One region of the Serpentinicella sp. ANB-PHB4 genome, then DNA from elsewhere that is predicted to be linked to it. Evidence: a T-box and tRNA genes for the amino acid it is inferred to sense, from the RefSeq annotation. Region 1 holds a T-box; the other holds one or more tRNA genes.
The links. The T-box of region 1 lies ahead of thrS (threonine--tRNA ligase). A T-box ahead of a tRNA ligase gene usually reads a tRNA of that ligase, here a tRNA-Thr.
Positions count from the first base shown of each region.

Region 2: it encodes a tRNA-Thr, which carries the amino acid that the T-box ahead of thrS (threonine--tRNA ligase) is inferred to sense. The anticodon was not compared.

Region 1 is NZ_JAVKGO010000010.1:15,721-32,506, reverse strand. Features, by position in the region: gene infC (translation initiation factor IF-3) at 5-505, opposite strand; gene ftsH (ATP-dependent zinc metalloprotease FtsH) at 881-2,449, shown strand; gene RH915_RS08760 (CPBP family intramembrane glutamic endopeptidase) at 2,516-3,178, opposite strand; gene thrS (threonine--tRNA ligase) at 3,587-5,494, opposite strand; T-box leader at 5,572-5,804, opposite strand; gene RH915_RS08750 (DUF445 domain-containing protein) at 5,880-6,482, opposite strand; gene ytxC (putative sporulation protein YtxC) at 6,534-7,433, opposite strand; gene RH915_RS08740 (RrF2 family transcriptional regulator) at 7,625-8,044, shown strand; gene hcp (hydroxylamine reductase) at 8,203-9,843, opposite strand; gene RH915_RS08730 (hypothetical protein) at 9,995-10,204, opposite strand; gene ilvB (biosynthetic-type acetolactate synthase large subunit) at 10,301-11,968, opposite strand; gene ilvD (dihydroxy-acid dehydratase) at 11,989-13,650, opposite strand; gene leuB (3-isopropylmalate dehydrogenase) at 13,748-14,821, opposite strand; gene leuD (3-isopropylmalate dehydratase small subunit) at 14,844-15,338, opposite strand; gene leuC (3-isopropylmalate dehydratase large subunit) at 15,354-16,619, opposite strand; gene cimA (citramalate synthase) at 16,647-16,786, opposite strand, start outside.
Region 2 is NZ_JAVKGO010000001.1:463,895-480,680, forward strand. Features, by position in the region: gene RH915_RS02470 (hypothetical protein) at 1-1,142, opposite strand, end outside; gene RH915_RS02475 (DUF342 domain-containing protein) at 1,160-2,740, opposite strand; gene RH915_RS02480 (carbon-nitrogen hydrolase family protein) at 2,830-3,645, opposite strand; gene RH915_RS02485 (lysophospholipid acyltransferase family protein) at 3,841-4,557, shown strand; gene RH915_RS02490 (undecaprenyl phosphate translocase family protein) at 4,834-5,577, shown strand; gene RH915_RS02495 (ArsR/SmtB family transcription factor) at 6,010-6,297, shown strand; gene RH915_RS02500 (spore germination protein) at 6,458-7,984, shown strand; gene RH915_RS02505 (GerAB/ArcD/ProY family transporter) at 7,991-9,100, shown strand; gene RH915_RS02510 (Ger(x)C family spore germination protein) at 9,081-10,316, shown strand; gene RH915_RS02515 (glycerophosphodiester phosphodiesterase) at 10,603-12,378, opposite strand; tRNA gene RH915_RS02520 (tRNA-Thr) at 12,504-12,578, opposite strand; gene RH915_RS02525 (nucleoside recognition domain-containing protein) at 12,681-13,154, opposite strand; gene RH915_RS02530 (nucleoside recognition domain-containing protein) at 13,148-13,576, opposite strand; gene RH915_RS02535 (ABC transporter permease) at 13,686-14,876, opposite strand; gene RH915_RS02540 (ABC transporter permease) at 14,879-16,102, opposite strand; gene RH915_RS02545 (DUF6583 family protein) at 16,190-16,786, opposite strand, start outside.

The sequences.
Region 1 (16,786 bases):
CAAATTATCCGTTCTTTGGAGCCAAAACCATAACCATCTGTCTACCTTCTAATTTCGGCTGTTTTTCAACTATAGAATCATCACTTAAAAGTTTTTTAAATTCTTCTATAGAACCTTTATTCATGCTGATATTTCCAAGTTCTCTTCCTTTGAATCTTAAAGTTACTTTAACTTTATCGCCATTTTGCAAAAACTTTATCGCCTGATTTGCTTTAACTTGTAAATCATGACTTTCTATTTTTGCACTAAGTCGTACTTCTTTTACAGAAGTCATCTTTTGTTTTTTCTTAGCTTCTTTTTCTTTCTTTGCAAGCTCATATTTGTACTTACCGTAATCCATAATCTTGCAAACAGGGGGTTTTGCTTTCGGGGCTATTTTAACTAAGTCTAAATTTTTATCATTAGCTAATTGTTGTGCATCCCTAGATGACATTAATCCTAATTGCTCACCCTCTACATCTACTACTCTGACTTCTCGATCACGAATTTCTTCGTTGATTTGCACTTCATTAGTGTCTTTAATAATAAAACACCTCCAATTTTTTTATTAATAAAATATATATTTTGGGCAATAAAAAAACAGATAGTACGTTCACTATCCGCTTCAATACAAGATGATTATCTAGTCTAGAACATCTTTATTGACCTTACTAACAGTGTTGCAAGGTGAGAAGCGGAATCTTCTACTTTGTTTTTATTTACAAAGTTAATAATAACAATAATTTTATTATATGTCAACAACAATATAAAAATAAAATATTTTATTGAAAATTATGTCAGTGAATCTTTATATTACCTTCGAAACGGGCTTTAATTTTATTATGATTATCACTTTTTAGGACAAACTAATTTTAACATAAACTGACGAGGTGGTGAAGACATGAAAAAAAGAATTATATTTATTTTAATGTGTGTTATCGTCGGTATCACCATTCTATCTAGCTACTCTAACTGGTATAACGATAATACAACATCTTTGTTTTCAACAGGCAACAGAATATTTCTAATTATTTTATCCTCTTTATTTGTACTATATTACTATCGTATGAATAAAAATCCTCAATATGCCCATGCACCAATTCAGCAGTTTGAAAAAAAAGAAAAAGATCAAAATTCTAATGAGTTTTTTACAAAGCCAAAAACAACCTTTGAAGATGTTGCAGGCTTAGAGGAAGTTAAAGAAGAGTTGTCTGAGGTTATTGATTTTATTAATCAACCAGATAAATATAGAAGTATGGGTGCCAAAATTCCAAAGGGAATCCTCTTTCATGGCCCTCCTGGTACTGGAAAGACATTATTAGCATCTGCAGTTGCTGGAGAAACTAAATCTTCTTTCTTTTCAGTAAGTGGATCGGAGTTTGTTGAAAAATATGTAGGAGTCGGTGCAAAACGGATCAGAACACTTTTTGAAAAAGCGAAAAAAGAAGGTCCAAGTGTTATTTTTATTGATGAGATGGATGCTATCGGTGCAAAGCGAAGTCTTGATAGTAATAATGAAAAAGACCAAACTTTAAACCAACTACTAGTAGAGTTAGATGGATTTAATACAGAGCAAACAGTAGTTGTAGTAGGTGCTACAAATCGTATGGATATGCTTGATGAAGCTCTACTTAGGCCTGGTCGCTTTGATCGCCATATGTTTATAGGTAATCCAAATGTTAGAGCACGGGAAGACATTTTAAAAGTTCACACAAACAATAAACCTTTATCCAAAGATGTTAACATTGCTCAGCTTGCACGTAAAACCCATGGTATGAGCGGTGCTCATTTAGCGAATGTAGCCAATGAGGCTGCTATCATTGCTGTTAGACAGGATAAAAAAACGATTACTTCTGAGCATTTTGATGCAGCAATTGAACGAGTAGTGGCTGGTCTACAGGTTAAGAATTCTACTATATTGTTAAGAGAGAAAAAAATTGTTGCCTTCCACGAAGCAGGTCATGCGTTAGTAGCAAAACTACTTGGAACAGACATGGTTCAAAAAGTATCTATCGTCCCAAGAGGCCAAGCTTTAGGCTACGTAATTCATATGCCCCAGGATGATCGTTATATTATGACTAAAGATGAACTTTGTAATAAGATAATGGTTATGCTCGGAGGCAAAGCCGCAGAAGATTTAATATTTAAACATATTTCAACTGGCGCTAAGGACGATCTAAAAAAAGTTACAGAAATGGCTATGCAAATGGTTTGTGAGTATGGCATGAGTGAACTTGGCTACATGTATAATAGTCCAGAGATGATTAAATGTCTTGGATTTAAAATTACTAAAGAAGTGAATAAGATTGTTGATCATTGTTATCAAGAATGTTATAAGTACCTTCAAAATAATCAGTCAAACCTTACTAAAGTTGCTGAAGCATTATTAGAAAAAGAAACTTTAAGTGCCGAGGAGCTTGATAAACTTTTAGATATACCAAAAGATAATGAAGAATTAGAGGCAGTTTAATAACATATTGTCTACCATTTATAATTAAAGGCGCTATAGAATAATTCTATAGCGCCTTTAATTTAATTATGTTAGGGTTTTTACTTTCTTAGTGATTAAATAAGGCTTCTTTATATAAAATAGCACTGATAATGTTAAAAGCAGTATGCCTATTAAAAAATGTATTAGATTAAACCCTCTATCGTATATATTGTATATTATGGTTGAGTATCCTTCTTTATATCTTTTTAAAAAACTCTCTAAAATAATACCCCTAAATAATATTTCTTCAAAAACCGGTGCTAATACGGCTACAGAAAACATAAAAAGTATTGGTACTGTAAGTCTTATTTCCATCGCTTCTATAAAGGATTGAGATACTTCTATTCTTTCTAAAGGCAAGGCAATCGTATTTTTAAAAAACATTATATAGCCTAAAAAAACAATAATAATCCATAAATAAGATTGAGTCTTAGCGTTACCAACATAATTTAGCTTTTCAAGTCCTTTCTTTTTTGCACTATAATAAACACAAAGAATAATCAAAGGCTCTGCCACTATGTCTAGAAAAAAACTGAACATACTAGACCACTGTGCTTCAGATATGGTTTGATACTCCCCGACAATCCCTAATATTGTAGCACCAGCCATGGCTACTAAAAAACCAATTAGAACTCTATAAAATACTAATAAAAATGTTGCTCCCCAAAAAGATAGTCCGTTATTTGATTGGTCTATAGATTGTTCCATTCTGTTCCCCCCAAGTAATTTTTAAAATTCTCAAAGGAAATTTTACCATTTTAGTGAAGTGCTGTAAAGTTTTTAACCTTAGAAAAACCATGTGAAAATATTTAACACATGTACCTGCACAAGTTTCGCTTTTGTTAATATACTAAATAAAAGCACGCTTATGAAAGGTGGTTGAAATAATGTCCAAAAACAAAAAACAAAGTTGGTTGCAAAAAATATTTCAATTTCCTAAAGGACCTAACTTTGTTACTTGTCTAGAATTGAAGTATTACCTGCCATTAGATCCAATTGAACGTCAAAAATTGTTAAATTCTTTTCCAAGTTATTTTACTAAAAAACTACAATAGCCACTGTTATTTAAATTATAATACCCTACAACATAGCTTATTGTAGGGTATTATTTTAAATTTATAGTGATTTATTGATTGCTTCTTCTTTAACTTGTTCTATAAAGGTTGATACTTCAATAGCTCCTAGTTCACCTTTGTCCCTGGATCTAACAGCTATCGTTTCTGTTTCCATTTCTTTGTCACCTATTATAAGCATATAAGGTACTTTTGACAGCTGTGCTTCTCTTATTTTATAGCCAATTTTTTCACTTCGAGTGTCTACTTCTATTCTAATACCTTGACTTATAAGCCTGTTTTTTAGCTGTGTTGCATATTCTAATTGTCTATCTGTAATTGGTAATATTCTCGCTTGTACAGGTGCTAACCATGTTGGGAATTTACCAGCAAAATGCTCGATTAAAATTCCAATAAATCTTTCAATGCTTCCAAAAATAACTCGGTGAATCATAATTGGTTTATGTTTCTCACCATCTGCACCAACATAATTTATATCAAATCTTTGAGGCATTTGGAAATCTAATTGTATTGTCCCGCACTGCCATGTTCTCCCTAGGCAGTCTTCCAGGTGAAAATCGATTTTAGGCCCGTAAAAAGCTCCGTCGCCTTCGTTAACTTTATATGGAATATTTTTTTCTTTTAATGCATCTTCTAAGGCATTAATTGCTAATTCCCACTCTTCATCTGTACCCATTGAGTCTTCAGGTCTTGTAGATAATTCTATATGATACTTAAACCCAAAGATATTGTAAAAATAATCAACGAAATCTATAACACCCATAATTTCATCTTTTATTTGATCAGGTAGCATAAATATGTGCGCATCGTCTTGTGTAAAGCATCTAACTCGCATAAGTCCATGTAGCGCTCCGGATAATTCATGTCGATGCACTAAACCTAGTTCGCCCATCCTTATTGGTAGGTCTTTATAACTGTGCATTTTTCTTTTAAACATTAAAATTGATCCTGGGCAGTTCATAGGTTTGACAGCAAAATCTTGATCGTCTATTTTCGTTACGTACATATTTTCTTTATAGTGATCCCAATGTCCTGATTGATGCCATAGACTTTCGTTAAGAATAATTGGCGTTTTAATTTCTTCATAGCCTCTTTTTACATGTTCATCTCTCCAAAAATCTTCTAACATATTTCTGATTACCATTCCTTTTGGGTGAAAGAATGGGAACCCTGGACCTTCTTCTTGTAGACTAAATAAGTCTAGCTCTTTTCCTAGTTTTCGATGATCCCTTTTCTTAGCTTCTTCTAGCCGATGTAGATATTCTTCTAAATCCTTTTTCTTTTCAAATGAAGTTCCGTATATCCTTTGAAGCATTTTGTTTTTTTCGTCCCCTCGCCAGTAGGCACCGGCAACACTTAAAAGTTTTATTGCTTTTATTTTCCCAGTGCTTGGTACATGTGGCCCAGCACAAAGATCTACGAATTCACCCTGTTTGTAAAAAGATATAATTGCATCTTCAGGTAAATCTTGAATTAATTCTACCTTATAGTCTTCCCCTTGCTCTTGCATTAATGCTATGGCTTCATCCCGCGAGAGTTCGAATCGTTCTAATTCAAGTTTCTCTTTAACAATTTTCTTCATTTCAGCTTCAATTTTTTCTAAATCCTCTTGGGTAAAACGATGATCTGTGTCAAAGTCATAATAATATCCATTCTCTATAGCTGGTCCAATAGCTAATTTTGTGCCTGGAAATAGCCTTTTTACTGCTTGCGCTAGTACATGGGAACTTGTATGTCTTAAAAATTCTTTGCCTTCTTCATCTTCAAATCTTAATATGTTAAGCGCTACATCGTCATTTACCTTATGCATCAGGTCAACTTTTTTTCCATTTATTTCTCCACCTATTGCAACCCTTGCTAATCCTTCACTGATATCTTTGGCAATCTGATATACTGTTGTGCCTTTCTCTACTTGTTTTTGCGTACCATCTTTTAATGTGATTGTTATCATTTTTATTTCCTCCGTTTCTCATAAGACTATATTTTTGGTTTATTATTTTAAATGCAAAAAACTCTCATCCTATACTAATAAAGGACGAGAGTATACCCGCGGTTCCACCTAATTTGATTATAGTTCCCTATAATCCTACTTAATGTTAGACTGATATCGTAGTCAACGGTTTTCTTTCACAGAGATATCTGCTACTAAAAAACAGCTATTGGGTAGTTTTCAGTTTGCCATATACAAGAACACTTCCAGCCAAGGTGATCTTTCTCTGAGTATTGGGTTAAACTTACTTATCCCAAGTCAACGCTTGTTATTTTTAGCTAAATTATAATTTTTATATACACTTTTGTCAAGTGATGAAATGATTCGAAAAATTTTTTTACTGAAATTATAATATAAATGTCACAATTAAACCTTGAACAATACCTATTACTGCACCTAATACCCCACCTAGCATTTCAATGTGCTTAAGCTCTTTTTTCGCTATATGTACAACAATTTCCTCTAGTTGGATCATAGAAAACTGATTCACTTTTTCTTCTACAATTTTTGAAATCTGGATTATATTCTGTTGATCACTGGCGATACTTTCAACTATATTTAATATGACATTTTCGGCTTCTTCCTCAATTACTTCATCAATATAATTTACTATTAGGGACACCAGTCCAGATGGTATTAGACTTGGTATTTTATCCTGTATTGTTTGTTTAACCTTTACTTTTATAATATTTATTACATATTCTTTTTTTTCAGTCTGAAGAAAATTAGCAATTAAATCATCTACGGATAATAGTTCTTCTTCAATTATTTTACCTATACTTTTTGCAATCTCATTTTTTCTCTTAGGTATTAACCCCTGAATATAATAATTAAATACCGGAATTTTAATCGGTGCATATGGTCTAAATAATAACTTAATAGCCAGCAGATTCGTTAACCAACCTATAATTGCCCCAATAGCACTCATTGTTAATAATGTTATCGTCAAATGATCACCTTCTTTTGTTAATAAAACTCCAGAAGTTTCTGGAGTTTTTAATTACTCTTTTTTTACATTCGACTTAATTATACAATATTCACAGCCTTCGCACAATTGGACTTTGTTCATAAAAATTCGTTTTATCGTCTTTGTTATTTCTTCACTATTTTTTTCAGTTTTATGGATAATTATTTCATTAGGTGCAATTGTAATTAAAGAACTGATTAAAAGGTCATCATAATTGACATCTTTTTCGTTCATTTCTTGGGCAATAATCCTAAGATAATCGTTATTTATTTCTTTTCCTGTATGGTCATATAAACTATATTTTCCTTCTGATTTTAGATATATGTTAACTACTTCTAATTTTGGTTCTTGTATATCCACAAAATATTTTAATAGCTTAATAAACTCATTGTACTCTTTGTCCATTAGAAAATCTTCTACTGCCTGATCCACTACTTCTTTTAGGGAGTCAGAATATGATTTTAACCTAAAGGTTATTAGGCCTTTTATATTAATTTGGCTATTGGTTTTTAAATAATCAACTAGTTCCTTTGTTATGCATTCATTATTAATTTCCAAAAATAATTCTTTTAATTTTTTTTGGTTTTTCACCAAATCTAAAGCCCGGGTTAGTATATCTTTTTTTTCTGATGTAGTAAAATAATTATATTCGTAATTAATGATATCTTCGAATACATTTTTTTCTTCACCAGCTCTTATAAATTTACATAATGCATTGGCTATATAATAAGCAAACTTATTGTTAAAATCCTCTTTTGGATAATCTTTTATTGATTCTGTATCAACCATATATTTTAGTATATAATAATGCTTATCTTTATTTATTTCTTTATCTATAAAAACACCTTCATTTCGCAAGGCTTTTATCTCGTTATAGATGATTGACTGTAGTAAATTTACATCGTTGTCTGTTACAATAGATAACAACTGCATTTCTTCACTCCTTTCTATTGTATTAGTAGTATATGTTTAATTTTTAATCATATTCTATATACAAAATAAAGGTATTTACGATTTAACTTATTAAAATATATAAATTTTTATATAAAAGAAGGCATTGTGTTATATTTGAAAAATAATACTATCAAATCTCATTTTTACAAACAAATTTGGAGGATCTACATATGTCTGGAATTATCAATCTATCTGAAATGGCAACATTAGCAATTCATAGCATGATTTTAATTGCACAAAAAGAACAAGATCTAATTAATGTTAAGGAAATTGCAAAGGAAACATCGGCTTCTGAATTTCATTTATCAAAAATATTACAAAGATTAGTGAGAGCAGGTTTTATTCGTTCTGTACGGGGACCTAAAGGGGGATTTAAACTTAATTTATCTCCAGATGAAATATCCTTTTATGATATTTTTGAAACTGTCGAAGGCCCCATAAATGTAAAAAAGTGTCCTACTAATTGTAATTTATGTTCATTTAGACATTGCATTTTTGATGATGTATTAGACAAAGCAAATGATGAGATTGTTGCTTTTTTAAAGAAAAAGCACCTTAGTCATTTTATATCTACAAAACTTGAAAATTAATAACTACACCCTGATGTTGCTAGAGAACTTATTTAATTTTATATATTAAAAGATTTTAAAATAATTTAATTTACTGAATGAAAAAAGTATGGCGAATTAGATTCACCATACTTTTTTCATTATTTTTATATCACTTTGTAACTTTCTTGATGTTATTCTTAAAGTACCATTTTTTCAATATCTGTTTCTACATCTGTAATTCCAGCGATTCCAAAGTTTTCTACTAAAACATTAGCTACATTTGGAGATAAGAAAGCCGGTAGTGTTGGTCCTAAGTGAATATTTTTTACGCCTAAATGAAGTAAAGCTAAAAGAACAATAACTGCTTTTTGCTCGTACCATGCAATGTTGTACGCGATTGGTAGTTCATTTACATCTTCTAATCCAAAAACTTCTTTTAACTTAAGTGCAATAACTGCTAATGAATAAGAATCGTTACACTGTCCCGCATCCAATACTCTAGGAATGCCTCCGATATCACCTAAATTAAGTTTGTTGTATCTATATTTAGCACATCCTGCTGTTAATATAACAGAATCTTGTGGTAATTGCTCTGCAAAGTCTGTGTAATAGTTTCTACTGTTCATTCTACCATCACAACCTGCCATTACTACAAACTTCTTAATGGCACCGGTTTTTACTGCTTCTACCACTTTATCTGCTAAGCCTAAGACAGCATTGTGTGCAAATCCACCTACTATTTCACCTTTTTCAATTTCTTGTGGAGCATCACATTTTTTCGCTAATTCAATAATCTCAGTGAAATCTTTTGCACCATCTTTTCCTTCTATATGCTTTAGTCCATCAAAGCCAACAACACCAGTTGTATATACTCTGTCTTTGTATGAAGCTTTTGGAGGTACTAAACAGTTTGTTGTCATTAAAATTGGACCATTGAATGACTCAAATTCTTTATCTTGTTTCCACCATGCATTCCCGTAGTTTCCAACAAAATGATCATACTTCTTAAATGCTGGATAGTAGTTAGCAGGTAACATTTCACTATGGGTATATACATCAACACCAGTTCCTTTTGTTTGTTCTAAAAGTTGTTCAAAGTCCTTTAGGTCATGACCACTTACTAAAATAGCCGGATTATTTCTCACGCCGATGTTTACTTTTGTTATTTCAGGGTTTCCATAAGTTGATGTATTTGCTTCGTCTAGCATAGCCATTACTTCTACACCATATTTCCCTGTTTCCATTGTTAATGCCACAAGTTCATCTACTGATAGATCATCTTTAGTAGTTGCAACTAAAGCTTTTTGCATAAAATCAAATATTTCTTGTTTTTTATGTGATAATACAAATGCATGTTCTGCATAAGCAGCCATACCTTTTACACCATATATCATTAACTCTCTTAAAGATCTAACATCTTCGTTCTCAGTAGATAAAATGCCAATTTCTCTAGCTTTTGCTTCAAATCCTTCTCTTGTATCATCGTACCATAATGCACTGTCATGAAGGTCTGCTTCTAAATTAACATTTTCATTTTTAAGTTGTGTTTTAATTTCTTCCCTTATTTCTAGCGCTTCTTTAACTCTATTTGTAAAATCTTGATTGCTAAAGTTTGCATTTGTAATTGTTGCAAATAAACTTTCCATTACAAACTTATCTGCTCTTTCATTGTTTACTCCAGCTTTTTTAGCTTCAAGGTTATAGATTGAAATCCCTTTCAACGTATAAATTAATAAATCTTGTAAATTTGCCACATCAGAAGTTTTTCCACATACACCTCTTACTGTACACCCTGTTCCTTTGGCAGCTTCTTGACATTGATAACAAAACATACTCATAATTTATCCCTCCATTTAATATAATTTGATTGATTTTTTCACATCAATCGGTAAGTAATAATTGGTTATATTAGTATTTTAGTATTGCAATACCTAAATGTCAATTAAATAACAGGGTTTGTGAGAAATATCACAACCCCTGCATTATTTATTAATTAGGTCGTCTTGGTTCTATATTCCTTATATGTAGGTCATGCCAATGAAAGCACTCTTTCCAATTTTTAAACTGTACTACAGCAAAGTAATTTGTAATTTGTACTATAGTTCCTTCTTCTTTCTTTTTAGAATAGTTTTCGATATTAAGTTTATCCCCTACTCTGTACTTGTCCTTTGTTTTTTTAATATAATCATCTACGTACATTTCAAATCCCCCTTTTTCTTTTATACCTTTTATAAATATGTGCAAAAAAAAATAAAATGATAGAAAGTATAAATTTTCTATCATTTTATTTCTAAGTTATTCTACAATTATCTCTTTAAGTGATGCACCCGGTGGTACCATTGGTAAAACTTTTTCTTCTCTATCAATTTCACAGTTTATTACTACAGGTCCATTTACACTTAAAGCATTTTTCAATACTTGTTCTACTTCTTCTGGTTCTTTTACGTTATATGCAGTTGCCCCAAAAGCTTCTGCTAATTTTACAAAGTCTGTTCCTCGATCTTCTAAATTAGTTTCTGAATATCGCTCATCAAAAAACATATTTTGCCACTGACGAACCATGCCTAAGACACGATTGTTTAATATTACGATTATAACTGGAATGTTGTAAGTCACCGCAGTTGCCAGCTCGTTACAGTTCATTCCAAAACATCCATCACCGGCTATATTAAATACTGTCTTTTCAGGCATGCCCATTTTTGCTCCTAAAGATGCGCCTAATCCATACCCCATTGTTCCTAAGCCTCCTGAAGATAAAAATGTTCTAGGGTTCTGGAACTTATAGTATTGAGCAGTCCACATTTGATTTTGACCTACCTCTGTTGCTATAACTGCATCTCCTTTTGTTAATTCCGATATCTTTTCTATTATAAACTGTGGCTTCAGCGACCCATCATTACAGTACTTTAATGCATAAGTATTTTTCAACTCTTTAAGTCGATTTATCCAGTCTGTTTGTTTTTGTGGTGATAAACCATCATTTATCTTAACAAGTACCTCTTTAATATCCCCGACAACATGATGGGTCGTTAAGATATTTTTATTAATTTCAGCTGCATCTATATCAATCTGTAAAACTTGTGCATCTGCAGCAAATTGATCCGCTTTTCCAATTACTCGATCACTAAAACGAGCTCCTACTGCAATTAATAAATCACATTCTGTAACAATCTGACTAGATACTTTTGTTCCATGCATACCTACCATACCAGTAAAAAGCTCATGTCCACCTGGAAATCCACCAAGTCCCATTAAGCTTGAAGTTACAGGTATTTGTAATTTTTCAGCTAAAGTAACCAATTCTTCAGAAGCTCCAGAGGTTACTACCCCCCCACCTACATAAAGTGATGGTCTCTTTGCATTCTTAAGAAGATTTACTGCATTTTCTAAATCTTTTTGTTCTATATTTTGAGTATTTCTTTTGACCTCTTTAGGCTTTTGATTGCTATACTCTGTCATCTGAATAGTGATATCTTTTGGAATATCAATAAGTACAGGTCCTGGTCTTCCTTCTTGAGCAATATAGAATGCTTTTCGTACAATATCACCTAGATCTTCTACATCCTTCACGATAAAATTATGCTTTGTTATGGGCATAGTAATCCCTGTAATATCTACCTCTTGAAAACTGTCTTTTCCTAGTAGAGACAAAGGTACATTTCCGGTAATCGCAACCATAGGTACTGAGTCCATATGAGCTGTAGCTATCCCTGTCACTAAATTAGTAGCTCCTGGTCCAGATGTAGCGATACATACACCTACTTTCCCAGTTGAACGGGCATACCCATCCGCTGCATGAGAAGCTCCTTGCTCGTGAGCCGTTAATATATGTTTTATTTTATCTTGATATTTATAAAGTGAGTCATATATATTTAAAACAGCACCACCAGGATAGCCGAATACAGTATCTACGCCCTGCTCTAATAAACATTCAATCAAAATATCTGCTCCTGTTAGTCGCATTGTTCTCCCCCTTAATATATTTATACTTTTAAAACTGCTCCGGTACTTGCAGATGTCACTAACTTAGCATATCTAGACAAGTATCCAGTTTTAATTTTAGGTTCAGGTGCTACCCATTTTTCTTTTCTCTTTGTTAGTGCTTCCTCACTTACTTCTAGGTGAATTGTACCATTATTTATGTCGATTTCAATCATATCCCCTTCTTCTACAAGGGCAATTGGTCCACCTTCTGCAGCCTCTGGTGATATATGTCCAATGGAGGCTCCTCTTGTAGCTCCACTAAACCGTCCATCTGTAATTAATGCCACATCTTTATCTAAACCCATACCAGCTAGTGCTGATGTCGGTGATAGCATCTCCCTCATACCTGGTCCACCTTTAGGCCCTTCATATCGGATCACTACTACTTCACCTTTATTAATTTTTCCACCTAATATCGCTTCTATAACATCCTCTTCAGACTCAAATACTCGTGCTGGTCCTTTATGCTGAAGCATTTCTTTCGCTACAGCCGATCTTTTTACAACACATCCCATTGGTGCAATATTACCTTTTAATACAGCAATCCCGCCGGTATTGCTGTATGGATTCTCAATGGTTCTAATAACTTTGGTATTCAAATTGTTAACACTTTGAATATTTTCTTTTATACTTTTCCCTGTCACAGTTGGTAAGTCAACATGTAGTAGTTCTTTTTTAGTAAGTTCTTTCATAACTGCTGCAACACCTCCGGCAGCATACAAATCTTCAATATGGTCTGGTCCTGCAGGACTTAATTTGCACAGGTTAGGTGTTTTTGCACTAATCTCGTTCGCTTTTTCCAGATCTAAGTCAATACCTGCCTCATAAGCAATAGCTGGTAAGTGGAGCATACTGTTGGTACTACATCCAAGGGCCATATCTACTGTGAGTGCATTATCGAAAGCTTTTTCTGTCATGATGTCCTTTGGTTTTATATCTTTCTCAAGAATATCTAATACTGCCATACCAGCTCTTTTTGCTAAACGGATTCTTTCAGCATATACAGCAGGAATTGTTCCATTTCCAGGCAGACCCATGCCCAACACTTCTGTTAAACAGTTCATACTATTTGCTGTAAACATACCAGAACAAGATCCACAACCTGGGCATGCATGATCTTCATAGTCAGAAAGTTCATCCTCTGTCATTTTTCCTGTTTTTACTGATCCAACCGCTTCAAAAACATTTGATAAGCTAACTTCTTGTTCTCTAACTTTCCCTGCTAACATTGGTCCACCACTTACAACAACCGTTGGAATATTTACTCTTGCTGCCGCCATTAGCATTGCTGGAACAATTTTATCGCAATTAGGTATCATAACTAGTGCATCAAAACCATGAGCCATTACCATAGCTTCTATAGAGTCAGCTATAAGTTCTCTTGAAGCTAAAGAGTAATGCATACCTACATGCCCCATGGCAATACCGTCACATACACCGATTGCTGGAAACTCAATTGGTGTTCCACCTTTAATTCTGACGCCTGCTTTAACCGCTTCTGCAATTTTATCTAAATTAATATGTCCTGGCACAATTTCATTCTTTGCATTCACAACACCTATTAAAGGTGCTTTTATTTCTTCATCTGTATAGCCCATTGCTTTAAACAATGACCTATGGGGTGCTCGTTCAACGCCCGTCTTTACTCTATCACTTCGCATGTAATCACTCCTAATCCGCATTCATATTAACAGTCAAGGTTTATTGTTTCAGATAATATTATCCTCGTCCCTACTATTGTAAGGACGAGGATCACGCTTATATATTTTCTATAATTAATCTACCCATTTCGTTTGTTCCAACCATTTTCATACCCGAACTCATTATATCTCCAGTACGATACTTTTGATCCAGGACTTTAGTAACCGCTGCTTCTATTGCATCAGCTTCTTTATCTAAACCAAATGAATATCTTAACATCATAGCTGCTGATACCACAGTTGCTATAGGATTTGCTTTGTCTTGCCCTGCAATATCCGGAGCTGATCCATGAATTGGTTCATACATTCCTAGTCCACCTTCTCCAAGACTTGCTGAAGGCAACATTCCAATTGAGCCTGTAATCATACTCGCCTCATCTGACAAAATATCTCCAAACATATTTGTTGTAACGATAACATCAAACTGTTTTGGATCTCTAACTAATTGCATTGCGGCATTGTCAACGTACATATGCTCTAATGAAACTTCTGGATAATCCTTTGCCATTTCTGTTACTACCGAGCGCCAAAGTCTTGAGCTTTCTAAAATATTCGCTTTATCTATACTTGTTACTTTTTTATTACGTTTCATTGCAATATCAAAAGCAGCTTTAGCTATTCTCTTTATTTCTCCAACACTATATGCCTCGGTATCATAAGCTTCTTCACCCATTTTTCCTTCAGCTCTTCTACCTCTATCCCCAAAGTAGATCCCACCAGTTAATTCCCTTACAACCATAATGTCAATGCCATCACCAACAATTTCTGGTTTTAAAGGACAAGCATCTTTTAGTGCATTATGTAGTAAAGCTGGTCTTAGATTAGCAAACAGACCAAGTACACTTCTCAATCCTAATAGAGCTTGTTCTGGTCGAGCATCTCCAGGTAAATTATCCCACTTTGGACCACCTACTGCACCTAGAAGAACTGAATCACTTTTCTGGCAAACTTCTACGGTCTCTTTTGGTAAAGGTTCTCCTTTAGCATCAATAGCACATCCACCAGCAAGCACTTCTGTGAAATCAAACTCATGTCCGTACTTTTGCCCTACTTTCTCAAGTACTAATATTGTTTGTTCTATTATATCCGGTCCAATTCCATCCCCAGGAATCGTCGCTATATTATATTTCATATTTTATTCCCCCGTATTTGATTTACTTGTTAAGATTATTTTTAATATACTGTATTAATCCATCAGCTGCCATAATACCTTGTATGAATTCTGGAAAAGGTTCTGCTTGATATACTTCATTTTTAGTTAAGTTTTTAATAACACCAGCTTTAAAGTCAATATCTAATTTATCCCCATTATCTATTTTCTTTACTGCTTCTTCACACTCTAATATTGGCAGTCCGATATTAATAGAATTTCTATAAAATATTCTTGCAAAAGTTGAGGCAATAACACAGGATACTCCTGATGCTTTAATCGCTAATGGTGCATGTTCCCTAGATGATCCACATCCAAAGTTTTTGTCAGCTACAATTATGTCTCCATCATTAACTTTATTTACAAAATCTGCGTCTATATCTTCCATACAATGTTTAGCTAGCTCTTTTGGATCTGATGTGTTTAAGTACCTTGCCGGAATAATAACATCAGTATCTACATTATTTCCATACTTAAATACGCTTCCATTTGCTTTCATATTATATTTCCCCCTTTATGCTATATCCTCTGGATTAGTAATTTTTCCTGTTAAAGCTGATGCAGCTGCAACTGCTGGACTTGATAAGTAAACTTCTGATTCAGGGTGTCCCATTCTTCCAACAAAGTTTCTATTGGTTGTTGCTATCGCTCTCTCACCCTTAGCTAGAATACCCATATGTCCACCTAGACAAGGTCCACAGGTTGGTGTGCTAAAAGTTGCTCCTGCTTGAACAAACTTTTCAATCAAGCCTTCTTTTAGGGCTTGAAGATATATCTTCTGCGTTGCTGGGAACACTATTACACGAACACCTTTAGCAACTTTTTTACCCGCCAATATATTAGCGGCTACTCTCATATCTTCAATTCGTCCATTTGTACATGAACCTATTACAACTTGATCAATTTTTACTTCCCCTACTTCTGTGATTTTTCTTGTGTTATCTGGTAAATGTGGGAAAGATACAGTTGGCTCTATCTCAGCTAAATTTATTTCATATACCTCATCATACTCTGCATCTTCGTCCGCAGTATAAACCGTATGAGGTTTTGTAGCGTGCTCCTTAACATACGCTAAGGTCTTTTCATCAACTGGGAATATTCCGTTTTTCCCTCCTGCTTCTATGGCCATATTTGCCATTGAAAAACGATCATCCATTGATAAATGTTGTATTCCGTCTCCAACAAATTCCATAGACTTGTATAATGCTCCGTCTACACCGATCATTCCAATGATATGAAGAATGATGTCTTTACCACTTACCCATTTATTCTGAGGTTTTCCTGTTAAAACAAATTTAATTGCACTTGGTACCTTAAACCAACATTGCCCAATAGCCATACCCGCTGCCATATCTGTACTTCCTATTCCTGTAGAAAAAGCACCTAAGGCTCCATATGTACATGTATGTGAATCTGCTCCTATGACAACATCTCCAGGTACAACTAAACCTTTTTCAGGGATTAACGCATGCTCAATACCCATTTCTCCAATTTCAAAATAATTTTCTACCTCTTTTTCATGAGCAAACTCACGAATAAATTTACATTGTTCAGCTGACTGTATATCTTTATTCGGTGTAAAATGATCAGGAACAATTGCTACCTTTTTCTTATCAAAAACTTTATCAACACCAATTTTGTTAAACTCTTTAACTGCAACAGGGGTTGTTACATCATTTCCTAGGACTAAATCTAGATTCGCTTGAATCAGTTGTCCAGCCTTTACACTATCTAAGCCAGCATGTGCTGCTAATATTTTTTGTGTCATTGTCATTCCCATTATAAAATACCTCCAATTCAATTATATTTACATGTAAGCTCTTACTTTTTCCTCTATATCCTGTATCAGTTTATATTCAACGGAATCTACTAATGCAATCCAACTTGCCTCAATAATATCTGTAGATACCCCAACTGTACTCCATATATTGCGGCCATCTGTTGACT
Region 2 (16,786 bases), on a different contig from region 1:
AAACTTTGTAATGTTTTTAAAGTTATATCACATAACTCTTCCATCGTAACACAGTGATTTATATTTTTTATTAACGCATTTAAATTTGATAACATTTTAAACTTTTTTTCAATAATTAACTTCTGTTCTTTTATTTCTTTAAAGAGTAATGCATTAGAAAAAGCAATATATGTAAAAGATGCCAAGGATTCAATTAGCTCAAAAGTTGAATTGTCATATGTTGCTGCTTCATTTACCGGTTCTCCTAGAGTTACCAAACCTAATAGTTTTTCTTTTATAATTAAAACTATATACTTAGCTTCTAAAGTTATTAATTCTTCCCAGTTATAGAAAGTATCTTTTATTAGCTTAAGGTCGTCATTTACATTTAAAACAATTTTTGTCATATTGTCATTTATACTAGATTTTAGCTTTAGCTCGGTGTAGTAACTATTATAATTATTCACGTTCCTATAACCAACAATTTTTATTTGGTTTGTTAACTCATCATATACACCAAAAGATGTTACTTTACTACAAGCAATTTCACTAAAAACGTCGGTTGCCATACTATATAGCTTTTCTAAATCCAATTCAGATAGAAGTGACTTGGAGCTCTGATTAATAGCAAAAAGATTAAATATTTTTTGATCTAATTGTTTATTCTTATCTTTTAATTCCGAAAAATTCCGACTGTTTTCCATAGAGTTATTAAATAAACGCATTAATGCTACTGCAATTCCTAGGTCATCATCTTCAAACTTTCCAATTGCTTTTCCATCAGAGATGATTAACCCTACTAAAACATCATCAATAATTAGAGGGATCACCAGCTTCATTTTAAAGAATAATATATCTTCCTCACTAAAGAAGAAGTCGAAGTTTTCAGTAATAACATTACCGTAAAAAGTTGCTATCCCTTGTAATTTAGAGCTATCTTTTATTGCATAATTTTTTACGCTATACACCCTTTTTTTCTTTAATACAAAAGAATTTCCCTCTCTTACTAGTAACGCTGAAGCATTTAGGGTCAATATTTCATTTGCAAACTCAAAAGAACATTCTGTTAGTTGATCTACACTAAACCGCTGTGTAAAAAAATCGATTGCTTGTAAAAGCGCATCGTACCGATAAACTTTATTTGTAATCGCCGAAGCATTCAAAGTATCATCACCTACCCCTATTTATAGTGCAATTTATTTTCAGACACAAAGAAAGTACCCGTTGTTACCTTATCAATTCTTTTCTGCAAATTTTTAATTTCAAGAAGTGTTTGAGGATAAGCTTTTTTCAATATACTAACCTCTCCTTCCCCACTAGCCTCTAGATAATCCATTATAACTTTTCGTTTATTTTCTAGTTTGGAAACCATTTCCATTAATTGCTCGTTGGTTTCTAAATGTTTTTGATAGTCTCCCATATCTATAGATTGATCTGATACTTCTAGGCTGTATTCAAAAACCCGCAATCGACGTTTATTTTGATCTAGCTTATCTAAACACTCTTTATATTCTGCAAGAAGGGTTTGTAGCTCTTCTTGTAGTTTTTTTCTATTGAATCCTTGAACATTTATCGTTGTCTTTTTTTCAAAATTGTTCCCTATTGTTTGAACTTGCACTCTTGATTTTGCGTTAATGGTTCCCCCAATTATTTTACCTTTGTCAGCGTTAACAATAACATTCTTAGCTTCGAGTTTGCTATCGATAGCATAGAATCCAATCTCTATGTTTTCTGTTGCTTTTAGTGTACACGCATTAGCATACTTCACGAAGATACTTTTTTCTGCCTTAACAACTGCTTTCATTTTACCCGATACGCCACCCTGTATATATACATGTCCCGTTTTTGAATGAATATCTCCAACAGCGCCGATTCCTATTTCACCTTTTATCGAAATATCTTTACTAGCAACTACATTAAACCCATCACTAACTGTCCCTTTAATCGTTACGTATCCATCAAATTCAATATTCCCTGTTTCAAAACCTACGTCACCATCAATAATTAGATGATCTAACACAGTAACCTTTCCATTTTGAAAGGATACTGCCCCATCTACTTTAGCCCTTAGTAAAATTTTATTTCCTTCTTTTACTTCTTCTACAGTCTTGATGTCATAATTTAAAATCTGATTTTTACCATCTTTCGGTGGTAATTCCTGATTTGTTACAGTCCGGCCGGGTGTACCTAGCTTTGGAGGGATTTTCTCTCCTAGCCAATCACCTTTGTGAACTTGATGTATTAAATCAAGCTCATAGAAGTCAATGCTCTCATCTTCTCTTATTTTAGGTTTCTTGTCTGGAAGTTTAATATATTCAACATGTGCATTTTCACCTTTAGTAGGCAACACCCCTCTAGCTACAACAACTTCTTTTTGAGGCTCTAAAGATCCATTAATTACATCGTACATGATACCGTAAGTAACTTCTTTATCCCGTAAAGCTTTTACTGTTTCAAGTAATACCTCTTTTTTATTGTTTATAAATTCTTTGTTAGAAATATTCAATTTTACACTTGATTCCATATGATCCTTAGATATAGATACTTCCACTTTTGGTTTAAGCATTCCAATTTTTACTGGTTCTTTACGCTCTGATTCTAAAGCATGTCTCAAAGTCAAAAAGTTTGTTATCGTTATTTGAGGATATTCCTTCAAAATATCATTAAATTGACGTATATCAAACCCTGTCTTTTGTATTGTAATAAATACATCAATATCACTTGTACTTAATATAAAATAATCGTTTTTGAATATTTCCATAGCCTTCACTCCCGACTTTATAATCTAACAGAGTAAGCTTTATTTACAATTTAATAAATATTATCAAAGATAAATAAATTTTCCCATTGCTAATATATATCTGTTCTTCTATGCTTAAGTAAAGGTAATTCATTTCGAATTTTTTCTACCCTACTTAAACTTATTTTACTATGTAAAATTATTTCCCCTGCCTGCGCTTGGGCCATAATTTTTCCCCATGGATCAACTATTGCTGAGTGTCCATAGGCATGATAATCTGCAGACATATTTCTAGCGGGAGATGCAGCTATAAAATATACTTGATTGTCCATAGCTCTTACTTTTAATAGTTCATTCCAGTGAGCAGGACCAGTTGTCATATTAAAAGCCGCAGGAACAATTATGATTTTTGCACCTTTGAGTGTTATAGCTCTCATGAGCTCAGGAAATCTCATATCATAACATATGGCTAAACCTATTTTGCAGAACTCAGTGTTAACTACTGTAACATCATTTCCTGGAGATAGCACCTCGGATTCCTTAAATTTTATGCCATTTTGTATGTCTACATCAAACAAATGAATTTTTCTATGTTTGCCTATTAATTGTCCTTCTTTATTGAATACTAAAGATGTATTGTATATTTTTTCTTTGTCTTTTTCAGGAAATGATCCTGCAAATATATACACCTTTAATTTTTTTGCTATGTTAGACAAACGTTTAACTGTTTCTCCTTCAATGTTTTCTGCATAGTCCGCCATCACTTTTGTGTTGTAAGGACAATTAAACATCTCTGGTAATACAACTATTTGTGCCTTATTTTTACTAACTGATTGAGTAATCATCATCTCTGCTTTATTTAAATTATTTTGTTTGCTATCAGTAACGGACATTTGACAAATAGCTATGTCTATACTTCTATTCATTGTAATCATCCTTTACTCTATATACCTAAACATATTCTACATTGTAATTAAATTTCCTACCTAATTTATAAATTATTTTAATTCTTCAAAATTTATTTGATTGTAGTTTTATTTTTATAGCTTTTATTCAAATTTTTTTTATGATAATATTAATACATCTATCATTGAAACTCACTATGGGAGGCATCAAAACTAATGAGAACAATAATATTCTATATTTATTTATCTTTATATTTATTATACTCTACACTATTTATACCAAAAGCAAAACGCTATATTAAAAGAAACCAGATAGAAGAAAAACGTTTATTTACTCATAAGATTTCACAAAACTGGGCTAAGAAATTAATAAATATTACAGGTAGTTCAATAGATATTACTGGTATTGAACATATTCCAGATGAAGGACCTGTACTATTTGTAAGTAACCATCAAAGCAACTTCGATATCCCTCTCCTATTAGGATATCTCCCGAAGCCTATTGGATTCGTAGCAAAAATTGAACTGAAAAAGATTCCAATTATAAGTACTTGGATGAAGTATGGAGATTGTGTATTTATTGACAGAAAAGATGTTAGACAATCACTTAGAACAATTAATAAAGCCAGTGAAATTTTAAAATCTGGACATTCAATGGTAATTTTTCCTGAAGGGACCAGAAGCAAGAGTAATCAATTAGGTACATTTAAACCTGGTAGTTTAAAGTTAGCAGAAAAAGCAGGCGTCCCTATTGTCCCAATAACTATCCATAATTCTCATGAGGTTTATGAAAGTAATAATAATAAAATAAAACCTACCAATATTAAAATTACAATTTCAAAGCCAATTTTCGCAAAGCGTGATAATAAAAACGAAAAGTCTACAATCATACAAGTTTATGAATCCATTGCAAATGAATTAAATAAGTTCTAAACCTCAAGGAGAGCATATGATCATATGCTCTCCTTAGTCGTTTAAAGATTCTAATCTATGTATAATTAATCTTATAACTTTTGTAATTAATAATTATACATAATTTAATAAGGGATGAACCATTATACAGAGTATTCTATATACTCTAGTTATTTTTATATGAAATCAAATTATTTTTACAATATATAAGTTTCTTGTACAGATATCTTAACGCTACACCATATTTATAAATATTTATTTTATACTTTTTTAGACCAGTAAGAAAGAGGTTATATTATGAAACAATTTACTCTTGGGTTAATTTTAGGTTTTGTCATGGTTTTACCTGGTATGAGTGGCGGAACAGTATTGTTGATCTTTGGTATATACGAAAGATTGCTTAAGGATTTGGCTAAACTAAAAATAAGACCTTATTTACCTCTGTTGATCGGAACTATTATTGGTATATTTATTAGTGGTAAACTCTTTACCATTTTCATTGAATCTTACCGTAATATAAGTTTAGCTTTTTTATTAGGTTGTTTATTGGCCTCTACAAAATCTGTTATTTCACAATGTGAGAAAATTAATATTCATAGAAATACAATGCTTTTATTTGGTTTAATTATTGGATTTGTAAGTGTTAGGGAACCACTAAGTAATAATATTTGTATCCAAGAAACAAGTAATTTGTTTATTTTAATTTCAGGTGCATTATCTAGTGCTGCAATGGTTATACCAGGTCTGCCAGGTAGTTCAATTTTAATTTTATTAAACGTTTATGATGAGATACTCTTTTACATTGGATCGGTTAATATTGAAAAACTATTAAGCTTTGGACTAGGTAGTATAATAGGAATGTTTTTTCTAGTTAAGTTTTTATCCAGTATATATGACAAGTATCGTAATAGTCTCTCCTATTTATTTGTTGGTATTATAATTGGATCTAGCCGTGCTTTATTTCCACAAGTAGTTAATACTTCTATAATTTTGATTTTTTTAATTGGTTTTTCGATCACTTGGGTGCTCAGCAGCACTTAAAACTTTCTTCTTTAATTAAAGCATAGCTTTATAAATACTTTATAAAAACAAAGTTAATATATTTCAAAGTAGTTTATAAACCAAAAAAGTTTAGATGTGCTGAAACTATTATTTTCCAACATTATTTTGCTAGGATTAGATATACTAAAAATACAAATGTAAAATCTTATTTTTTGGAGGTAAATATAATGAAAAAAGCTGGTTTTTTCCCTTTTATATTTAAATTATTACGATGGAGAATAAAATTTAGAATGATAAAATTCCTAATATTTATTCCATTAGGTCTTATTAAAGCTATGCGCAAATAACATATAACGCTTACTCTTAAGTATAAGAGGTATGTTCGCCTAAAGTGACATACCTTTTTAAACTTGACAGATTGATATGTATATCGTATTATTTTAATATATTAATAATAAGGGAGATGTTATTATGGATTATTTTACTGGTAATAACTATGAAGATTATGCTGAGTTACTTAAGGCTTTAGGGCATCCTATTAGACTATGTATTGTAAAAGGACTTCTTGATAGCAAAGGCTGTAATGTAACTAAAATCCAAGATTGCCTTGCAATTCCACAATCTACAATATCTCAGCATCTAGCTAAACTAAAAAATGCTGGAATTATAACTGGTGACAGACAAGGGTTGGAAATTACCTATCGTGTAAATAATCCAATTATTGAAGAACTTATAAGCGTACTTTTTAAAAATGAATAGAATCAATAAAATGTAAAACACTGTATTAAAGAAACTAACTGATCAATCAATTGATTTCTTTAATACAGTGTTTTTTAAAATTAAGATTTATTAATTTAATTACACTTGTCCATACTAATACATGATAATTTTTATACGTCATATAACTGAGGTGAAAGTATTGGCACCATTTTTCCCATTTAAAAAAGCTAAAAATAAACCCAATTGTCGGTCAACATCAATTACAGGAAACCTTAAAAAAAATCTTGAAGCCCTAAAAGAAATTTTTTCATACCCACTTAACAAAGATATTTTGATTCGTGAAATCTATATAAAAGCAGTTAATAAAAAAGCTGCCCTTATCTTTATTGATGGTATCACCGATAGAAAAGTTATTGAAGAACATATTATTAAACCTTTAGTTATGGACTACTCTTATGAACCAAGTGATAAATCTGAAAGTATTGTTAAAGAAATTTTACAGGTTCAAGATCTAAAAGCTTGTGAAAACTATAGTAAGGCAGTTAAAGAAGCTTTGTTAGGCCAAACCCTCTTACTTGTAGACGGATTTAATAATATTTTTTCTTTAAATACGACTGGATATGAACACCGTAGTGTGGAAAAACCCGAGAGTGAAAACTCTCTTAAAGGGCCCTTAGAAGCATTTGTAGAGTCTAGTCAAGTTAATCGTTCTCTTATAAGAAGACAATTAAAAAGCGAAAAATTAATCTCCGAATCTATCGAACTAAATACTACTAATTCTTGTGATGTCTCTTTAATGTACATGAAAAACATTGCTGACAAAGATTTGGTAAATCGGATTCAAAAAAGACTTAAGCAAATTAATAGCGATAATGTACAAACAATAGGTATATTAGAGCAACATTTAGAAGATCGGCCATATTCTTTAATTCCGTCAACACTTTTTACTGAGCGACCAGATAGAGCTGTTGCATTTTTACAGGAAGGCCACGTTATACTTTTAATGGACAACTCTCCATACTGCCTAATTTTACCTGTGACATTTTGGGGTCTGTTTCATACAGCAGAGGATCAGTATTTAAGATGGGCACACGGTAATTTTACCCGGGTTATTCGTATGGTTGCTCTTTTTATCGCTTTACTTACACCAGGGTTATATCTCGCACTTACAAACTATCATATAGAAATGATTCCCACAGACCTATTGCTTTCAATGATGGCTACAAGAGAAGATGTGCCTTTTCCTGCCTACTTTGAACTAATTCTATTAGAAATATCCTTTGAGTTATTACGGGAAGCAGGTCTTCGTGTTCCAAACCCTTTAGGCCCTACTATCGGAATTGTTGGTGCCATTATATTAGGCCAGGCAGCTGTTGAAGCAGGCGTTATCAGCCCTATACTTGTTGTAATTGTAGCTATTACAGGGCTATCCTCCTTTGCAATAGCAAATATAAATCTAAATTATGCTGTACGCATCTCTAGATTTGCTTTTATGCTTGCAGGTTTAGTAGCAGGTTTAGTGGGTGTAGCCCTTTGTTTTATAATAACACTGTCATATTTAAGCACTGCTAAATCTTTTGGTGTTCCTTTTTTAACGCCTTTGTCCCATGATTCTTTTAGCAAGGATTATGTTATTAGAGTGCCGATATGGAAGCAGTGGCTACGTCCATCCCACATAAGTCCAAATGATTCTGTCCGTAAAAAACCTCCAAAGAAAGGGGCATAGTCTTTTATGATGTTTTCAAATGGCAAAATAACAAGTAAAGAGTTATTTGCAATAGTTGTCATTACTTTAGGCATAAAATACACTGATTTTACATCTAGTATTTTATTACGATCAGGGCAAACAGGCGCTTGGATACTACCTATTATCTCTATAATAGCTATTTTACCGTCATTCTTAGCTTTACTGTCGCTTCTTAAGCAGTATAAAAATAAGAACCTAATCGAGATTATATATCACTTAACAGGTAAATACCTCGGTTTTATAATTGCTATCACCTTCTTTATTATTGCATTGGCAAGTACTTCCTTTAACTCTAGAAGTTATGCTGACAGCATTATTACAATGTTTTATCCAGATTCTCCTATGATCCCTCTCTATATCGTAGGTATGCTCACATGTTACTTTATAGCAAGCAGAGGTCTAGAAGGTATTGGTCGTATTGCCTCTATTCTATTGCCTTATTTTGCATTTACTGCTTTTTTACTAATTATACTTCTATGGGAATTTTTTGATATTGATCATATCTTTCCATTACTTGGACCAGGCACCATTTCTTTAGCTCGGGAAGGAATCGCGCATAGTAGTATACTTGGAGATATTATCATTTTAGCTGTCCTTTACCCTTTTGTAGACAGTTTTAAATCTTATAAAAAAGGAAGTATTTTTGGTCTAATTATATCTACTTTAGTTATTTCAGTTTTCATGCTTATTTACATTTTAGTTTTTGATTTTATGCCTGCTACCCATATTGCGCATCCAATTCATCACTTGCACCGACAAGCCCAACTGGGCTTGCTAATACCAAATGTAGAATCTTTATTTTTTTTCTTTTGGGTTACTGCTTCTGCTATTCGTTTTTCTATTTATCTTTATGTGCTAGCGAGTATTCTTGCCAATACACTAAAATTAAATGAATTTGAACCTTTGATACTACCCCTAACAGGTCTTTCTATTTTTATTGGTCTGATTCCAGAAAATAGTATAGAAAGCATGCTGGATTACCGGGGCAATTACTTGCTTAGATACAGTTGGATGATGTTTTTGTTTATTCCTTTGCTCTTATGGATTATTTCCTATAGAAAGGAGAAGAAGACAAATGCGAATAAAGACTTTTAAACTACTGATCCTTTTTTTATTAATTATTTTTATAACAGGATGTTGGGATAGAATGGAATTAGAAGAAAGGGCGATACTTGCAGTCATAGGGATTGATAAAGCCGAAAACCAAATGCTTGAGATTACATATGTAATTGCTAATCCGAAAGCTGCTACTCCTGGGGAAGGCGAGGCCCAGGCTGAAGCTGAGGTTTTTTCATTTTTGATTCCTGATTTAAGTAGCGCTAAGGATATTGTGAATGCTTCTGTATCAAGGCGAATATCTTATTCTCATGTGGAGAGTATCATAGTTGGAGAGGAACTAGCTAAAGATGAGCGCTTCTTTAATTTTTTTGCTCCGGTTTTAAGAGATAAAGAACTTAGGCGAAACATAAGTTTTTTTGTATCCCGGGAATCCGCCTCTGAGTTTATTGAAAACAATAAACCGGTTTTAGAAGAGAGACCCCATACTTTTTACCAGCATATGAGACGTCGTTGGCACCAGACCGGTATAAGTCCTGATTCAACTGTACATAGTTTTGTTAAACGAACGGAAGAAGATGCAGGATTATTTTTAGTAAGTTATGCTACAGCAACGATAGAAGATCCTAAAGCCGCTCAAACAGAAGATGATTTTTTACCGGGTGAGTTCCGAAAGATAGGTGGAAATCCTACTCAAATTGTTGGTTCAGCAGTTTTTAAAGATGGACAAATGATTGGTGAACTTACCGGCGAAGAAACTAGACTTACTTTATTACTAAGAGCTGATGTTCAAACTGACCCCATACTAGTTACTTACCCAGACCCTATTAATCAGGATTTTCTAGTCTCTGGTATGATTAGAAAATATGCAAATGCGAAAGTTAAAATGAACTTAGATGGTGATTTTCCTATAATCGATATAACTGTTCCTTTAGCTTTTGATATAACTGGCATTCCTAGTTTAGTAGATTATGTGCAAAATAAAGATAATCTAGAATTACTTAAAAAAAGTATAAGGAGCAGCATTATTAAAAAAGCAGATGAACTAGTTTTAAGAACTCAAAGAGAGTTTAAGGGAGACCCCTTTCAATGGTCTCATAATGTACGGAAGCAGTTTTTAACACTAGAGGAATTTAAAGAATATGATTGGATGAGTCAATACCCTGAGGCTGTTGTAAATATTGATATAGATTTAGTGATTTCTGCATTTGGAAGGCAATTAGATCCAATTGATATCGAAAAAATAAAGGACTGATTATATGCATTTTTTAGTTATCTCTTTTGGGCTTTACTTAACATACTACACTTCAGTGTATGCATATAAAGTGTGGCAGAATAAATTTAAAGCCGCAAGTGTTTTTCTTGTCTTTTTAAGTATAAGTCTTACGATCTTACCTATATGGCTAGTACTTAGGTAGTAAATAATTTTTTAGAATATGTATAGTTTTCTATAAAGTGTAAATAATACAATTATGAGAATATGGTGATGCGGTATTTTAGTCCCCCTTTAGTACCAACATATCACCTTATTCTCATTTTTTTTAATTATTTGTTAAACTAATAACTCTTTGTACTCTTTCTGGATAGTCGGTTATTATTCCGTCTATATTATAGTGAAGTACTCTCTTAATATCCTGCTCTTGATTTACTGTCCAAACCCAAACTTCACGTCCTGCTTTATGGGCGTTATTAATTAATTGATTCGATAGCCTAGACTGTTCAACAGTATAAAAATCAACATCGAAGGAGAGTAAGTCTCCTATAGAAAAGAAAAAAATTTGTCCAATTCTAATATCTTTGTTTTTTTCTCTTATTGCTTGTAGTACTGGATAGTTAAAGGATTGTACGTACACTTCATCCACCATATCGTGCTTTTTAATTAGATGCACGATACTTTCTGCTATATCAACATTAGCGTCAAATATCTTAATGTCTATTATTATGCCACTTCTACCCTTAACCTCCATTAATGCTTGTTCTAAGGTTGGAATTTTTTCACCTTTATACTCAGGGGAAAAGGAACTACCTATATCGACTTGTGCAACCTCTTCATAAGTTAATTCTGATACGCTATAGGGCACACCAGCAACACGCCTTAAGGTTGCATCATGATTTAGCACTACTACGCCATCTTTGGTTTGTTGCACATCAATTTCAACGTAGTCCACTCCTTTTTCAATTGCAAGCCTTATTGCACTTAATGAATTTTCCGGCGCATGATGAAGTTCTCCTCTATGACTTGCGATTTTTACATCTCTACCATAGTGAATAACCTGATCAGTTACAATGTAGTTCATAAATAACACTGTTAATAATACCCCTACAATAATACTTCCCGATACTATCTTCCTGTACTTAAACAATCTAGCAATCTTTATCTCCCATTTCCTCAACAACTTACTACGGAATGGTTTTAAATTATCCACTATATCCTCGTTGTTACTGGATTTCATTGCATAATATAATCTAGTTAAAAACAATAGATTTATAGGTGTCATAAGTAAAGTCATAATAAAAGCCAAGGCACCTGAAAAAGTAATCAGTAATGTATTGATATAGAATCTTTCATCAGTTATATTTAGCCATGATGGAATTGCTGTAATAATTGCAATCGTACCTATTACTAATAATGAAATTATGACATTAAATGAAACTAACTTAAGTACAATTTTAATTCCATTTTTACGTGTTAATGCCATACTACCCTTTATTGCTTTTCTTGTAGATTTTCCCTCTATTATTATTTCGTGTAATGTAAAAATCCACCTAACAATAATATATCCAATACAAACGAGCAACAGTATATATAGGCTTTGAAATAAGTATGATGCTGTAATTTGTTCCTGTATAAACACAGGTATCCTAATATTATCAATTAATGTTGAAGAAACAGTAGCCCAATCGATTATTGGTAACAAAAGTAACAGTAAAACCATTAATTGAAATATTCCAATCCCGAACAATTTGGGTATTTTACGAATTGATGTAACAAAGGCGTCAGCAAGCAAAATATTATTGTTAAAATACTTTTTTTGTGCAATAACGATTACTACAGCAAATTCAATAAAGATTAAGATTGTCGATAATATTATAATGCTCATCAGGGCTACTAGGCCTTGATAGCTTAATACTATATTTAAAACCTGATAATCTAGTAAGGATTCAGCCCCTGTTGCCCGAATGCCAAGGTTTAGGATATAAGCAATTATCGGTACAAAAATAAAACTTGTAAGTCCCATATAAATAAATCCAAATAATAAAAGTTTTTTATAGGTATTTTTAAAGTCTTTTAAGCTGTTAATTAATAACTTCAACATATTATCACCTTCTAAAATTTTATAGTTATTGAAATGCAAAAAACCTTATTTTTATACCTACCCTTTATTAATAAAAATAAAATAAAAAATGCAATCTCCTTATTTTGGAGATTGCATTTTAAAGTTGGAGCTGATGAGCAGAATCGAACTGCCGACCTCTTCCTTACCAAGGAAGTGCTCTACCCCTGAGCCACATCAGCTTATTAAAACCGGACAAAGAATATTATATAATATATTATGATACTTGTAAATACTTTTCAGGATAATAATTTTTCCCATATATATTACAAAACATAATAAATCTACTTATTTTCAACACTAATATCATTTGTAATTTGAGCCTCTAAAAATGATTCACTTCTTGATAGTGTGTAGGTAAATATGATTGCAGCAATTAGCCTTATGCCTATTAATAAATATAGGTTAGCCCCCACAGCAACAAATATCAATGTGTCTTCCACTACTGCATGGCATATGATAAGGAATATTGAGATAAGAAACAGATCCTTGGGTGGAATATTTCCTTCTTTTGTACTTTGAATAATAACACCTGCACCATAAGACAAACCAAAAATAAAACCTACAAGTAATGGAAAAATCGCTTGATTAGAAATATTAAATAACTTTGTAATAAAACTAAAAACATTAGAAATTTTATCTAATATTTTATAATCTTTCATTATTTCCAACGTAATCATTATTGGTATTACAATTATAGCTATTGAATATACCGACTTAGCACTACCAATTATCCCCTCCATAATAACATCTACCATATGATTCCTCCTAGCTGTCCAATTACAATTCCGAATATAATAGCTAACCCTAGTCTAACAAACAACACTTTTTTTACACTTATTCCCATCTTTTTCGTTACGGCAGTCTCTACAATTAAGGAGTGGGAAAATGAAAGCATAATTGCAATAATCGTTACTTCCATTGCTGTCAGAGAGATAGCTGTAATCGCACCAATAGCGGCATATAAGTTTAAAACATTTCCTAACACCAATATAATTGCTGCTTCCCCTGGCAAGTTAAAAAATGTCATAAAAGGAGCAAAAACATTGGATATCCAGTCTATAACCGGAGTATGCTCAAGCACTGTTACTATTAAATAAACAGGTATAATTACTTTTCCAAGCATCCATGTGGTTTCCAAACCTTTAACCGTACCTGTCTTTATTGAATTCAAAAACATAGTCACCCTCCTGCGTCGCTGTCATTTAGTAATGTAAATGTCCTACTTATCTTATTATATAAATTATTATAGCATTTTTTCTATTGTCATAAATATTATTTTGAAAGATCTATATATTTTTTGAAAGTTGTCTCCCACTATATTCTATAAGAAGTATACTTAGCGTCAATATAACTAAACCATATAATGCAGTATAGTTATATTCATTTAACTGTGTCAACTTAATCATTCGCATTACTAACCCTTGAGGTGTTAATAAAGCAATCTTTTGAAAAGGGTCTGCTAACATTTCTATTGGCCAAAAAACCCCTCCTATTACGGAAGTAATCACTACTATTAATGTATAGTATGTACTTAATAAAACATAATTCTTAGCTTTAATACTTAATGTTAACACAATTGATGAAGTTAAGAAGCTATACATTAATAAAATAATGAACAACGTTATATTTGATAAACCAAACTTTATACCCAGGTATAATCTCGAAACAATTATATATAAAATAATTTGAATAGCTTGAATAATTGTCATTGTAATAAGATAACCCAATAGAATTTTAGTTTTACTGCAAATTAGATATACTCTTCTCAGTGTCTCATTTATTCTTTCTTTCATAATCATCGTAAATAATGGGCCTAAAGCTAAAGGTAAAAATAAAACTATTATTCCTAGTATTACAAAACTTGAATAGCTTGATTTCACATCATCCTGTTCCCCTTCTAAATTAAATTGAATATGTTTTAATTCCATTAATTGGTCTGGATACCAGTATGATTCCGAAGTATTGTATACTTCTTGCCATAATTGTTCCCTATTATAATAATTAGCTAAAGCTAGCCGATCATATTCTTGAGTTATAATATTTGCAGCTCTCGTATTGCTTAAAATTCTAACAACGCCACTAGCAACTATTTCACTAATAGCATCTGCACCTAAAGCCGCTGATGATTTAAGTACATAAATCGTAGGGTAATTATCTTTTTTTATCTGTTCTTCAAAACCCTCTTTAATTATATATGCTCCCTCTACTTTATTTCTTCTTGTTAGTTCTTTTACATCTTCAGAGGTCCCAATATGTACATCCAATGCTCCATTATCTTTCATTAAATTTAGTAATATTGCTGAATACTGACTCTGATCCTCGTCTACAATTGCTATGGGTATTTGACTTGTAATATTTGCACTAAAAATAAACCCTATTAAAACAAATAGTATTAATGGGAAGTAAAAAAATACAATAAACTGTTTCATCGTAAAAATTCTTTTTAATTTATAACGAGCAATAATCCAGGATTCCATTATTATTCACCACCTCCCTTACTTACAAGAAGGATAACCGATCCAATAAAAAACACAGTACTACTAATGATTAATAAAGCTATTATATTATAAAACACATCTGTTCTATCCGTCATTAGTGCAATAAATCCTTCTACACCCCAATAATTAATCATCAATTTTGAGACTAGATTAAATTGTTGTGGTAAATAAATAGATGGGATAATTCCCCCACCAACTATCGCCATAATAAGTACTAGGGAATTTCCTATGCCTACAAACCTTTCTTCACAATTAATTATGACCGCTGCAAGTAACCCCATAGAAACAGTGGTAACTAGCATAGTAATTAAGAGTATAATCATTAAAAACAGCTCTGTTGATAAACCTTCCGATATATATGTAGTAGCAAGTATAATAAGTAGGCTTGATTGAACAAGTACCTTCATAATAATAGCCAGTTTTTTTCCTAATAAGTACCTAATTTCCCCTACACCTATTAATCTCAACCGTTGAAAAACCATTTGTTTTTTTTCTATTACTAGTTCTTTTAATCCAGCTATTGATAAAAGCATCATCATAATAATAAGAATAGAGAAAAAATAATATCTAACAGAATCAATGCTATTTACATTCTCTATCGTTTCTTTATAAAAAATATTATTTCTCGTTAAAAATGCTCTTAGCGTTATATCATTTACAACCGTATCTATTTTTCTTATTTTTTGCTCACGGGGTATTTCCATCTTGCCATAATAATCCCACACTGCATTTACAGCACTCTGTCCTGCGGATACACTCTTCATGTAGCTATCTAACATAGACTCTATCATTTGGGAATAAATAGGATTAAAATTATTTGTATAGAGCTTCAAAGGATAGTTTGTACCAACTTCTAAACTATTTACAAATCCGCTAGGAATTATAATTCCAGCAATTACTTCATTCTTCCGAACGCTCTCCTCCGCTTCTAAATGGTCGTCTAACTCTATTATGTTTAAAATAGAAGTTACATTTTCATCCTCTGTTATTTGATCAATGAGAAAATGTGATAAAGGATGAGTGTCTTGATTCACAAGAATAACATCCATTTTATTAATAAAAATACCTTCTTTAAACAGAACTTGTAATCCACTAGCAATTGTTATAATCAGAAGAATAGAGACTAGGGTAATCATAAACGAACGCTTTAGATCTTTCGATATAATTTTTAAATCTTTAAAAGCTATTAATAATGTTTGTTTCATAAAGTCACCTTCATTTACGTTTTTAAAAACCAGTTTAATAACAAAACATCTGCTATCAAACTGGTTTTTAAAATTTACTTTAATATGTTAAAAAAATAAACTTCCCAAATAAATACCAATTAATTCAAACAAGTCAATAGAATTCGTTTCGTCTAGTTCAGGTATTTCTATAGTAACAGGTTCATTTATATTCCAGGTCTCCGTAGTCATATTTAGATCAAGTGCAAATGATACATCTTCGTCTTTTAGGTTAAGCGTCATTTCTATGATGCTTTTTACTGTATGTCCTTGGTCGATATACATATCGATTAACCCTTTAGAGTTTTCAAAATCTATAAATTCACTCATCTCGTTAAAAATTTCATCTAAGTTCTCTTCTAAATTATCATCTATTTCCATTGATAAAAGTGCAATCTCACTATCAAACTCCGCTTTTGTAATATTTGTATCAAACAAGGTCAATATTTCAAATAAATTATCTGCAAAATCTGGTTCAGTCATTAACGTAATTGTATTATTCAAAATACTTCTAAACTCGTCTTTGCCAATTTCAGCTTTTATTCTAGTTGCTTCTAGATCGCTATTACCTACCGTCACTTCTTCATTGCCTTTGTTTGTAAAGATTTCATCATCCAAAATATCAAATGCCATCTCAATAAACTTGGTTGCAATATCAACGTATTG